One region of the Pseudocitrobacter sp. 2023LY-00077 genome, then DNA from elsewhere that is predicted to be linked to it. Evidence: predicted binding sites of a transcription regulator. Region 1 holds the regulator's gene; each other region holds the start of a gene.
The links. Region 1 encodes CRP, which controls carbon source genes, mostly activating them, when cyclic AMP is high. Its sites were predicted from a motif close to ATGTGANNNNNNTCACAT; they were not measured.
Positions count from the first base shown of each region.

Region 2: the regulator CRP is predicted to act here: its motif matches at 819-836, upstream of adhE (bifunctional acetaldehyde-CoA/alcohol dehydrogenase).
Region 3: the regulator CRP is predicted to act here: its motif matches at 1,259-1,276, upstream of ACWWFX_RS21625 (sugar transporter).
Region 4: the regulator CRP is predicted to act here: its motif matches at 1,530-1,547, upstream of serC (3-phosphoserine/phosphohydroxythreonine transaminase).

Region 1 is NZ_JBSPEI010000003.1:21,770-24,919, reverse strand. Features, by position in the region: gene ACWWFX_RS04565 (YccS/YhfK family putative transporter) at 1-728, opposite strand, end outside; gene crp (cAMP-activated global transcriptional regulator CRP) at 777-1,409, opposite strand; gene ACWWFX_RS04555 (OsmC family protein) at 1,712-2,116, shown strand; gene ACWWFX_RS04550 (phosphoribulokinase) at 2,248-3,117, opposite strand; gene ACWWFX_RS04545 (YheU family protein) at 3,144-3,150, opposite strand, start outside.
Region 2 is NZ_JBSPEI010000004.1:314,428-317,577, reverse strand. Features, by position in the region: gene ACWWFX_RS07820 (YchE family NAAT transporter) at 1-581, opposite strand, end outside; gene adhE (bifunctional acetaldehyde-CoA/alcohol dehydrogenase) at 1,070-3,150, shown strand, end outside.
Region 3 is NZ_JBSPEI010000021.1:39,364-42,513, forward strand. Features, by position in the region: gene ACWWFX_RS21615 (SLC13 family permease) at 1-360, shown strand, start outside; gene ACWWFX_RS21620 (PhzF family phenazine biosynthesis protein) at 344-1,150, opposite strand; gene ACWWFX_RS21625 (sugar transporter) at 1,351-2,550, shown strand; gene ACWWFX_RS21630 (MarC family NAAT transporter) at 2,587-3,150, opposite strand, start outside.
Region 4 is NZ_JBSPEI010000009.1:63,267-66,416, reverse strand. Features, by position in the region: gene ycaO (30S ribosomal protein S12 methylthiotransferase accessory factor YcaO) at 1-653, opposite strand, end outside; gene ACWWFX_RS13105 (DUF421 domain-containing protein) at 792-1,484, shown strand; gene serC (3-phosphoserine/phosphohydroxythreonine transaminase) at 1,674-2,762, shown strand; gene aroA (3-phosphoshikimate 1-carboxyvinyltransferase) at 2,831-3,150, shown strand, end outside.

The DNA of each region.
Region 1 (3,150 bases):
GAAATGTGCTCCTGCAAATCCAGCCCCATCTGGAAGGCGCGCAGCAGGCGCTTGTAATCATTGTGCTGATTGGCCGCCAGCATGTGCATCTGCTGATAGCACTGGGAAATCAGATCGACCACTTTCTGCTGACGATTAAGCAACGGCGGCAGGGCGGTATTGGGGTCGGTATGTTGCGTCAGCAGGCTATATTTGGCTTCGCAGTACTCCGCCAGTTGGCGGTAAAGCAGGCTTAACGACTCGCGTAGCGGTTGTTCACGCCACAGCCAGAACCAAAACCAGTTGAACAACCCGTACCACAGCGTGCCGAGCGCGTAGATCAGTAACGGTTCCCAGATAGGCATATTGCCCGCCAGGCTCAGGGTAAAAATCGCGGCAATTAGCGAGGCCGGAAGTAATCGCCCGTGCAGGGCGCTGATTTCGGCGGTAACGCCCAGCACCATCGCCAGACCGGTGAGAATAAACGGCAGCGGGATATCATCGGCCAACAGCAGTTGCACAATCAGGCTGCAACCGGCGAACAGCGACCCACCGATAATCAGGCGTTTGAAGAAACGTTTATGGGGAGTATCCAACCCGGCGATGTTGCAGCAGGCAGGCACTAAAGAGAACAGTAAGCCGTGTTGAAGCTGGCCAAGAATCAGGCCGACGGCGACCGGCAAACATAACACCAGCGTTTGCCGCAGTGCATAGTTGACTTCCGGATGGTAAATCAGCCTGCGCCACATACGAGACAAAAACGGCGTATTGCGCGAACAATACGCCGTCAGACGGGATTAACGCGTGCCGTAAACGACGATCGTTTTACCGTGTGCGGAGATCAGGTTCTGATCTTCCAGCATCTTCAGGATACGACCCACGGTTTCACGAGAGCAGCCGACGATCTGACCGATTTCCTGACGGGTGATTTTGATCTGCATACCGTCCGGGTGGGTCATAGCATCCGGCTGTTTTGCCAGATTCAGCAGCGTCTGCGCGATACGACCGGTAACGTCGAGGAACGCCAGGTTGCCCACTTTCTCAGAGGTGACCTGCAGACGGCGCGCCATCTGAGACGAGAGACGCATCAGGATATCCGGGTTAACCTGGATGAGCTGACGGAATTTCTTATAGGAGATTTCAGCCACTTCACAGGCGGTTTTCGCCCGAACCCAGGCGCTACGTTCCTGGCCTTCTTCAAACAGGCCCAGTTCACCGATGAAATCGCCCTGGTTGAGGTAGGAAAGGATCATCTCTTTGCCTTCCTCATCCTTGATGAGTACTGCCACGGAGCCTTTAACGATGTAGTACAGCGTTTCCGCTTTTTCACCCTGGTGAATCAGCGTGCTCTTCGATGGGTACTTATGAATGTGGCAATGAGACAAGAACCATTCGAGAGTCGGGTCTGTTTGCGGTTTGCCAAGCACCATGCGCGGTTATCCTCTGTTATAAGCTATCGCCAGCGGCATAAATCAGGCAGCCACTGGTTGAAATAATATCCTTCCCTCTACCTGGGAAGTTGGTCGTCAAAGATTGTCGCGACCAGTATGTGATGTCCTCTGCATACATGCAGTACGTTTATGTATCTCTGTAGCATCCCGACTGTTTTAGCATAGCTTTTGCCGTGTGTCTCCTGGTGTCTCGCTTCAGCATGACCCAGGTCTACTTCCGTTGCGAGATTTGTTATGTGCGCGTAATCTGACAATAAATTTGCAACTCTGGAGTGACAATTATGCAAGCGCGTGTGAAATGGGTTGAAGGGTTAACCTTCCTGGGTGAGTCGGCTTCCGGGCACCAGATTTTGATGGATGGCAACTCAGGTGATAAAGCGCCAAGCCCGATGGAAATCGTGCTGATGGCAGCGGGCGGCTGTAGCGCTATCGACGTGGTGTCTATTCTGCAAAAGGGCCGTTACGACGTGACCGATTGTGAAGTTAAACTGACGTCTGAACGCCGCGAAGAAGCGCCACGTCTGTTCACGCACATTAATCTGCACTTCATTGTGACCGGCAAAGAGCTGAAAGATGCGGCGGTGTCCCGTGCGGTGGATTTGTCCGCTGAGAAATATTGTTCAGTGGCGCTGATGCTGGGCAAAGCGGTGAACATTACCCATTCTTATGAGGTGGTGGAGGGGTAAGTTGAGACACCCCTCACCCTAACCCTCTCCCGCAGGGAGAGGGGACTGACCGTGCGGTGTTCAGGTTCTGCGCTGATTTTCTCCCTCTCCCTGCGGGAGAGGGCCGGGGTGAGGGGCCCAGCCTGCACCCTTCACCCAATCTTCTTCCCTTCCATCAACCGCTGCACCAGCGGCGTCATGATCAATTCCATCGCCAGCCCCATCTTGCCGCCGGGCACTACCAGCGTATTCATATGCGAGATAAACGAGCCCTGCAACATCGCCAGCAGCCACGGGAAATCGATATTATCGAGATTGCGGAAGTGGATCACCACAAAGCTCTCATCCAGCGACGGAATGCCTTTGGCGGCGAAGGGATCGGAGGTATCGACCGTTGGCACACGCTGGAAGTTGAGATGCGTGCGCGAGAACTGCGGGGTGATGTAGTTGATGTAATCTTCCATCGAACGGACCACGGAATCCATCACCGCCTCGCGGGAGTGACCCCGCTCGCTGGTGTCGCGGATCATCTTCTGGATCCACTCCAGGTTTACGATTGGCACCACACCCACCAGTAAATCGACATGCTTTGCCACATCATGATGCGGCGTGACCACGCCGCCGTGCAGCCCTTCATAGAACAGCACGTCGGTCGGCTCAGGCAGCGGTTGCCACGGGGTAAAGGTTCCCGGCACCTGATTCCACGGCACGGCTTCATCATAGGTATGCAGATATTTTCGCGACTGTCCGGTGCCGCTGTGCCCGTACTCGCGGAACGTTTGTTCCAGCAGGCTGAAGTCGTTGGCATCCGGCCCGAAGTAGCTGATATGACGCCCCATATCGCGCGCCTTACGAATAGCTAAGTCCATTTCCGGACGCGTGTAGCGATGAAAGCTGTCGCCTTCCACCTCTGCGGCATGGAGTTTGAGCTGGGCGAAAATCTTGCGGAACGCTAGGCTGGTGGTGGTGGTTCCCGCCCCGCTGGAACCCGTGACGGCGATAACCGGATGTTTGGCAGACATAGCGAACAACTCCCGAGTCGGTAAGATTAACCG
Region 2 (3,150 bases), on a different contig from region 1:
AGCAACAGACCCATGATACGGGTGATGACGTTGATACCGGTCTGCCCTAACAAGCGCACTAGCCAGGGCGCGATGCGAAAGAGCCCCCAACAGCAGAAAGCAAACAGCGCAATGGCCACCGTAAAACCGGCGAGATAAGGAAGCGTATGAAAGCGCGTCCCCCACACGATAGTAGAACTGATTGCGCCAGGCCCAGCCATCAACGGCAGCGCTAATGGCACAACGCCCACGCTTTCGCGAATCGCCGTCTCTGATTTTTCCTGTTTGTTCTGCTTATCTTCCCCCAGCTTACCGCTGATCATCGACATTGCGATGGTGACCACCAGGATACCGCCCGCAATGCGGAAGGAGTCGATGGAGATCCCGAAGAGTTGCAGAATGCCATCGCCGAGAAACAGCGAGGTCCACAGAATAATGGCGACGGAGAGGTTCGCCGTCATATTGGTTTTATTACGCGCCGCCGCCGTCTGGTAGCTCGTCATACTGATGAAGACGGGGATGATCCCAACCGGGTTTACCAGCGCGAATAGCCCAATAAAAAACTTCACAAAAATCGGAAAATCAAACAGAGCCTGAGTCACGTGAACTCCGAAACACCATAAAAAGTGGTAGTTGACGAAAAATGAATACAAAAACTCCGCAGAAGATACGCTGTTTGGCGGCATACTTCACCAGAATTCTGCAAAAATCACGGAAATACAGAATGTTATATATTGATTTAAATTATGCTAATGTGCACTCCAATCATCACAACCCATGGTTAACAATTTACAATCTTTACTAAAATGGGGCTGCTGAAAGGTGTCAGCTTGGCGTAATTTTGACGCTGATCACATATTTCATACTCAGAAGTGAGTAATCTTGATTACGCCGACAGATTTCAGGGAAATTCTCTGAAAGAAGTTCAGGCAACGCTCTTTGAGTTCGAAGCTCTTTTAGTAAATCAGTGAATCGGGAACGGGTTGTGGATTGTTCCTTTAAGGTCTAAGCAAGCTGGTAGCGCTCTGTCTATACTGACTTGTCGAGCAGATGATTTACTAAAAAAGTTTAACATTATCAGGAGAGCATTATGGCTGTTACTAATGTCGCTGAACTTAACGCACTCGTAGAGCGCGTAAAAAAAGCCCAGCGTGAATATGCCAGTTTCACTCAAGAACAAGTCGACAAAATCTTCCGCGCCGCCGCTCTGGCTGCCGCAGATGCTCGAATTCCTCTCGCAAAAATGGCTGTTGCCGAATCCGGCATGGGTATTGTTGAAGATAAAGTGATCAAAAACCACTTTGCTTCTGAATACATCTATAACGCCTATAAAGATGAAAAAACCTGTGGCGTCCTCTCTGAAGACGACACCTTCGGTACCATCACCATCGCTGAACCTATCGGCATTATCTGTGGTATCGTCCCGACTACCAACCCGACTTCAACCGCTATCTTTAAATCACTGATCAGCCTGAAGACGCGTAACGCTATCATCTTCTCTCCGCATCCGCGTGCTAAAGATGCAACGAACAAAGCAGCAGACATCGTCCTGCAGGCAGCTATCGCTGCTGGCGCGCCGAAAGATCTGATCGGCTGGATTGACCAACCGTCTGTAGAACTGTCTAACGCCCTGATGCACCACCCGGACATCAACCTGATCCTCGCGACCGGTGGTCCAGGCATGGTTAAAGCAGCATACAGCTCCGGTAAACCAGCAATCGGCGTAGGCGCAGGTAACACCCCGGTTGTTATCGACGAAACCGCTGATATCAAACGTGCTGTTGCATCCGTGCTGATGTCTAAAACCTTCGATAACGGCGTAATTTGTGCGTCTGAACAGTCTGTTGTTGTGGTTGATTCCGTATACGACGCCGTTCGCGAACGTTTCGCCAGCCACGGCGGCTACATGCTGCAGGGTAAAGAGCTGAAAGCCGTTCAGGACATCATTCTGAAAAATGGCGCGCTGAACGCCGCTATCGTGGGTCAGCCTGCGGCTAAAATCGCAGAACTGGCAGGCTTCACCGTACCGGCGACCACCAAGATTCTGATTGGTGAAGTGAAAGTTGTCGACGAAAGCGAACCGTTTGCACACGAAAAACTGTCTCCGACGCTGGCAATGTACCGCGCCAAAGACTTCGAAGATGCTGTTGTTAAAGCTGAAAAACTGGTTGCCATGGGCGGTATCGGTCATACCTCTTGCCTGTATACCGACCAGGACAACCAGCCGGAACGCGTCGCTCACTTCGGTCAGATGATGAAAACCGCGCGTATCCTGATTAACACCCCGGCTTCTCAGGGTGGTATCGGTGACCTGTATAACTTCAAACTCGCACCTTCCCTGACTCTGGGTTGTGGTTCATGGGGTGGTAACTCCATCTCTGAAAACGTTGGTCCTAAGCACCTGATCAACAAAAAAACCGTTGCTAAGCGAGCTGAAAACATGTTGTGGCACAAACTTCCGAAATCTATCTACTTCCGCCGTGGCTCACTGCCAATCGCGCTGGATGAAGTGATTACTGATGGCCACAAACGTGCGCTCATCGTGACTGACCGCTTCCTGTTCAACAACGGCTACGCAGACCAGATCACCTCTGTTCTGAAAGCGGCTGGCGTTGAAGTTGAAGTGTTCTTTGAAGTTGAAGCAGACCCAACCCTGACCGTTGTTCGCAAAGGCGCAGAGCTGGCTAACTCCTTCAAACCAGACGTGATCATCGCGCTGGGCGGCGGTTCCCCGATGGATGCTGCGAAAATCATGTGGGTTATGTACGAGCACCCGGAAACTCACTTCGAAGAACTGGCGCTGCGCTTTATGGACATCCGTAAACGTATCTACAAGTTCCCGAAAATGGGTGTGAAAGCGAAAATGATCGCTGTCACCACCACTTCCGGTACCGGTTCTGAAGTCACGCCGTTTGCGGTAGTAACCGACGACGCTACAGGTCAGAAATATCCGCTGGCAGACTACGCGCTGACCCCGGATATGGCGATTGTCGATGCCAACCTGGTGATGGATATGCCGAAATCCCTGTGTGCTTTCGGTGGTCTTGATGCGGTCACTCACGCCCTGGAAGCTTACGTTTCCGTTCTGGCCTCTGAGTTCTCCGACGGCCAGGCTCTGCAAGCGTTGAAACTGCTGAAAGAAAACCTGCCAGCGTCCTACCACGAAGGGTC
Region 3 (3,150 bases), on a different contig from region 1:
GGTAACGCTGTAGCCGGGGTTCTGGGAACAAACGTTTCACCGTTCATCTTTATTCTTGTTCTGGCGTTATTAACCAGTACTTGCTCTACCTTCACCGGCTCAACAATAGGCTCTATTTTCATTTTCGGCCCTATTGCCATTGCCGCCTGTACAGGGTTAGGTATAAGCCCAATGGCAGCTGCTGTTGCGATAACGATATCAGGCTGGAACGGCGGCTATATGCCTATCGACGGTATGCCAGCAATGATTATGGGAATGGGCAAATACAAAATGTCCGAATTTTGGATTTTCACCATCCCCATGTACTTCATCCGCATTCTGGCGCTATGCGCAGGCGCTGTCTTTATCTTCCCAATGTAACCTCAGGCAAAAAAAGCGTTCCTTTCAAATAAAGGGACGCTTTCCCGCCCATCAGTACCCGATTCCCTTGCCATTCGCAGCGTACATCGCCGCCGCGTGCGGAAACCTGACGCGCCAGCATTTGCGTTTTGCCCAGTTTTTCGCCCCAGTAGGGAATGAGCATAGTATGCGATGAGCCGGTTACCGGATCTTCCCATACCGCTTCACCCGGCGAGAAGAATCGGCTGACAAAATCATACGCGCCGTCGCCGCGTGCAGTAATCGCCACTTTGTGTTCTCCGGGGTTCATGGCGCTAATATTGGGCGTCACCGCCTCAACCTGCTGACGACTCTCCAGTTCAATAACCCAGGCGCGGCCTTTACGTGCATTCAGATACTCCGTAATCCCCAGCGCGGCAAGCATCTCGGCAGGCGGTGTCGCGGGTTGCGTCTCGCCTACCGGAAAATCAAGCGTCAGCCATTCGCCATCGCGCGTGACCGTCAGTTGACCTGATGCGGTTTCAAAGCGAATTGTGCGTTCCGGGTAATGCAGTTGCTGAAAAATAACGTGCGCCGTGGCAAGCGTCGCGTGCCCACACAGGTTGACTTCCTGGCGGGTGGTAAACCAGCGCAGCTCAAAACCACTCGGTTGCTGGACCACAAATGCGGTTTCTGACTGATTATGCTGCTGGGCCATTTTCAGTAATAATGCATCGGGCAACCAGCTCTCAAGAACACACACCGCTGCGGCATTTCCTTCAAACGGACGCTCACTGAACGCATCCACCAGATAAATATCAATTTCCCGCATTGTGATCTCCTGTCGCTGTTCAATCGTTAAAATGACACAAATCTGCGGACTGCGGCAGTCTGATGAGAAAAAAATCACGGGCAATACCATTGATTGAACAGATACAAAATGAGATCTGAATCACAAAACGATTGTCATTCAACCAACAATGGCTTTAAGATCGCACGTCTCATCCTTTCCAAACTACCCCAGAAAATTCTATGACAACGAACACAGTCTCGCGCCACATCGCATGGCTTCGGGTGGTGACGCTCGCCATCGCGGCCTTCATCTTTAATACCACCGAGTTTGTGCCGGTGGGCCTGCTTTCCGATATCGCCGACAGTTTTGGGATGACGACGGCGCAGGTCGGTATCATGCTGACTATCTACGCATGGGTCGTCGCGCTGATGTCACTGCCGTTTATGCTGCTGACCAGCCAGATGGAACGCCGTAAGTTATTGATTGGCCTGTTTGTGCTGTTTATCGCCAGCCATATTCTCTCTTTCTTTGCCTGGAACTTTACCGTGCTGGTCGTCAGTCGTATCGGTATCGCGTTTGCCCATGCCGTGTTCTGGTCGATCACCGCGTCTCTGGCCATCCGCATGGCACCTGCCGGTAAACGGGCTCAGGCGCTGAGCCTGATTGCCACCGGTACCGCGCTGGCAATGGTTTTTGGCATTCCGATTGGCCGCATCGTGGGGCAATATTTTGGCTGGCGAACCACCTTCCTTGCCATTGGTATGGGTGCGCTGCTGACCATGGTGGCGCTGATTAAACTGCTGCCCAAACTACCGAGCGAGCATTCGGGTTCTCTGAAAAGTCTGCCTGTGCTGTTCCGTTGCCCGGCGCTGGTCAGCATTTATCTGCTGACCGTGGTCGTGGTGACCGCCCATTACACCGCGTATAGCTATATCGAACCCTTTGTGCAAAACGTTGCCGAACTGAGTGGAAATTTCGCCACCATGTTGCTGCTGATCCTTGGCGGCGCGGGCATCATCGGCAGCATTCTGTTCGGGAAACTGGGTAATTTGCACGCTTCTGGCCTCATCACCAGCGCCATTGGTCTGCTGCTGGTTTGCCTGCTGCTGCTGCTGCCCGCCTCTCACCAGGCCAGCCACCTGGCGGTATTGAGCGTGTTCTGGGGAATTGCGATTATGATTATCGGCCTGGGAATGCAGGTGAAAGTGCTGTCGCTGGCACCGGATGCCACCGACGTGGCGATGTCGCTGTTTTCCGGGATCTTTAATATTGGGATTGGCGCAGGTGCGTTACTTGGAAGTCAGATAAGCAGCCACATTTCAATGGCCTCTATCGGTTACGTCGGGGCGGTTCCGGCCGTTGCGGCGTTGATTTGGGCTGTAATAATATTCCGCCGCTGGCCTGCCGCGTCATTAGAAGAGCAGGCGCACCGCTCGTGATGGTTCTGGAGCCGGGGATAATCCCGGCTCCCTGCATTACGCGCCCGGCCAGGTGTTAATGATTTCCACCACGCCGTTAATAATAAACTGCACGCCCATACACACCAGTAGGAATCCCATCAGGCGCGAAATGGCTTCAATGCCGCCTTTCCCTACCCAGCGCATAATCGCCCCGGAACTGCGCAGGCTGCCCCACAGAATAATCCCCACCAGAGCAAAAATAATGGGCGGCGAAATCAATACCACCCATTCAGGAAAACTGACGCCATGTTTAATCGTCGATGCAGAACTGATAATCATCGCGATGGTACCCGGCCCTGCTGTGCTCGGCATCGCCAGCGGCACAAACGCAATATTAGCGGTCGGCTCATCTTCCAGCTCTTCTGATTTGCTGGACGCTTCCGGTGATTCGTGGGCTTTCTGCTGCGGGAAAAGCATGCGGAAACCGATAAACGCGACGATCAATCCCCCGGCGATACGCAGTCCAGGTATAGAAATACCGAATGTATTCATCACCAGTTGGCCAGCATAGTAGGCGACCATCATAATGGCGAAGACATAAATAGACGCCATACGTGCCTGATGGTTACGTTCTGCCGC
Region 4 (3,150 bases), on a different contig from region 1:
TCTGGCAGACTGATGCTTTCAGCAATAATACGGTTTTTGATATGGCGTTCGAACACTTCGGACAACCCCTGTACGCGGGCTTCGTTAGCGGTGTTGCCCGCAGACATACCGTTAGAAACGTACAGGTTGCCGACGATGTTCATCGGGATATAAATGGTTTCACCGTCAGACTGGCGCGTAAACGGCAGGCCACATACACCGCGATCGGTATTGCCCGATTGCAGATCGACCATCAGGCTGCCGGTCAACTGATCGTCAGGATCGTAGAACGCTCGCAGACGCGTATCGAGCAGGCCTTCCGGCAGTTCGTCATCTTCCGGGATCGGGAACCATTTTTCGTTCGGATAATGCACGAATGGACCGTTAGCGATTTTCTCACCCAGCCAGAAATCGGCGAAGAAGTAGTTGGTTGACAGGCGCTCGAAATATTCCCCTAACGCAGACGCCAGCGCGGCTTTTTTGGTTGCGCCTTTACCGTTGGTAAAGCACAGCGAGCACGCTTTGTCGCGGATATGTACCGACCAGACGTTCGGCACCGGGTTCAGCCAGGAGGCCTCTTCGATGTCAAAGCCCAGGTCGAGCAGTTTTTGCTGGAAGCGAGCGATGGAATCTTCCAGTGCGGCATCTTTGCCGGGGATATAGGTTTGCGTCATGACGGTCTCATTTTTATCGTACGGAAAGCGCGCAATGATACGGGGTTTGGATGAATGTAGCTATCGCGATTGATAACGATAATAAATTAAATGCGCTGGTCTATGATTAACGGCAATGGCATCTTTGCAGGTATAAAAATGAAATCGTTCGATCTACACCGCATGGCGCTGGATAAAGTCCCGCTGGACTTCCTCGGCGAAGTGGCGCTGCGTTCGCTCTATACCTTTATACTGGTTTTCCTGTTCCTGAAAATCACTGGCCGGCGTGGTGTCCGCCAGATGTCGCTGTTTGAAGTGCTCATCATCCTGACGCTGGGTTCCGCCGCAGGCGATGTGGCATTTTATGACGATGTGCCGATGCTGCCGGTGCTGGTGGTGTTTATCACTCTGGCTGCCCTTTATCGGTTGGTGATGTGGCTGATGTCGCGTAGCGAAAAACTGGAAGATTTGCTGGAGGGGAAACCGGTCATTGTAGTGGAAGAGGGTGAGCTGGCGTGGGAACGTTTGCAGTCTGAGAACATGACTGAGTTTGAGTTTTTCATGGAACTGCGGCTGGGCGGCGTCGAGCAACTCGGGCAGGTGCGGCTGGCCATTATGGAAACGAATGGGCAAATCAGCCTCTATTACTATCCCGATGATGACGTAAAAGCCGGTATGGTGATTTTACCGTCGAGCTGTGTCTCGCGCTTTACCACGGTTCCCGAGGCAGCGGACTACGCCTGCGTTCGGTGCAGCGCGATTTTTCACTTTAATGCCGGGGAACATCAATTATGTCCCCGCTGCGCAAATCCAGAATGGTCGAAGGCCAGCACCGCGAAACGCGTCACCTGATAGCGGATTTCTCCATTTTCACTCGTCAATGCGGAAGATTCTGTTGTGTGACTTATGACACATTTTCTGACCGCTCAGTATTACCCATTGCGGCGAGTGTCACTGAATGATAAAACCGATATCCACAGGAATAACTTATACCCGGGTGAACGCACACGGGTAGACAACATTGCAACGTGGTGAGGGGAAATGGCTCAGGTCTTTAATTTCAGTTCAGGTCCGGCAATGCTACCGGCAGATGTCCTTAAACAGGCGCAAAACGAATTACGCGACTGGAACGGATTGGGTACATCAGTAATGGAAGTTAGCCACCGTGGGAAAGAGTTTATCCACGTGGCGGAAGAAGCAGAAAAGGATTTTCGTGACCTGCTCAATATCCCTTCCAACTATAAAGTGTTGTTTTGCCATGGCGGCGGTCGCGGCCAGTTCGCTGGCGTGCCGCTGAACATTTTGGGTGATAAAACCACCGCAGACTATGTTGACGCGGGTTACTGGGCAGCCAGCGCAGTAAAGGAAGCGAAGAAATACTGCACGCCGAACGTGATTGACGCCAAAATCACCGTTGACGGCAAGCGTGCCGTGACGCCGATGAGCGAATGGCAGCTTTCTGACAATGCTGCGTATCTGCACTATTGCCCGAATGAAACCATTGATGGCATCGCTATCGATGAAACCCCGAATTTCGGTAAAGACGTGGTCGTTGCAGCTGACTTCTCCTCTACCATCCTTTCCCGCCCGATTGATGTCAGCCGCTTTGGCGTGATTTACGCTGGCGCGCAGAAAAACATCGGCCCGGCCGGCCTGACGCTGGTGATTGTGCGTGAAGATCTGCTTGGCAAAGCCAACATTGCCTGCCCGTCGATTCTGGATTACTCCGTGCTGAACGAAAATGATTCCATGTTCAACACGCCGCCGACCTTCGCCTGGTATCTGGCGGGTCTGGTCTTCAAATGGCTGAAAGAGCAGGGCGGCGTGGCGGCGATGGATCGCGTCAACCAGCAGAAAGCTGAACTGCTGTATGGCGTTATCGACAACAGCGATTTCTATCGTAACGATGTTGCGGCGTCTAACCGTTCTCGCATGAACATTCCGTTCCAGCTGGCGGACAGCGCACTGGATAAAGTCTTCCTTGAAGAGTCCTTCGCGGCGGGTCTGCATTCACTGAAAGGCCACCGCGTCGTTGGCGGGATGCGCGCGTCAATCTATAACGCGATGCCGCTGGCGGGCGTTCAGGCATTGACCGATTTCATGCAGGACTTCGAACGTCGCCACGGTTAATTTTTTCGTTTTCATCCCCCGCAGTATTCTGCGGGGGTTTTTATTGTCGATTTTGAGAGTTGAGTTTCATGGAATCCCTGACGTTACAACCCATTGCGCGTGTTGATGGCACCATTAACCTGCCTGGTTCAAAAAGTGTCTCTAACCGCGCCTTGCTGCTGGCAGCTTTAGCACGCGGCACCACTGTCCTGACTAATCTGCTGGACAGCGACGATGTTCGCCACATGCTGAATGCGCTGAGTGCGCTGGGAATTCATTACACCTTGTCTGCCGATCGCACCCGTTGTGAAGTCACGGGTAACGCAGGCCCGTTGCAGGCCAATGAATCACTGGAATTGTTCCTCGGGAATGCGGGCACGGCGATGCGTCCTCTGGCGGCTGCACTTTG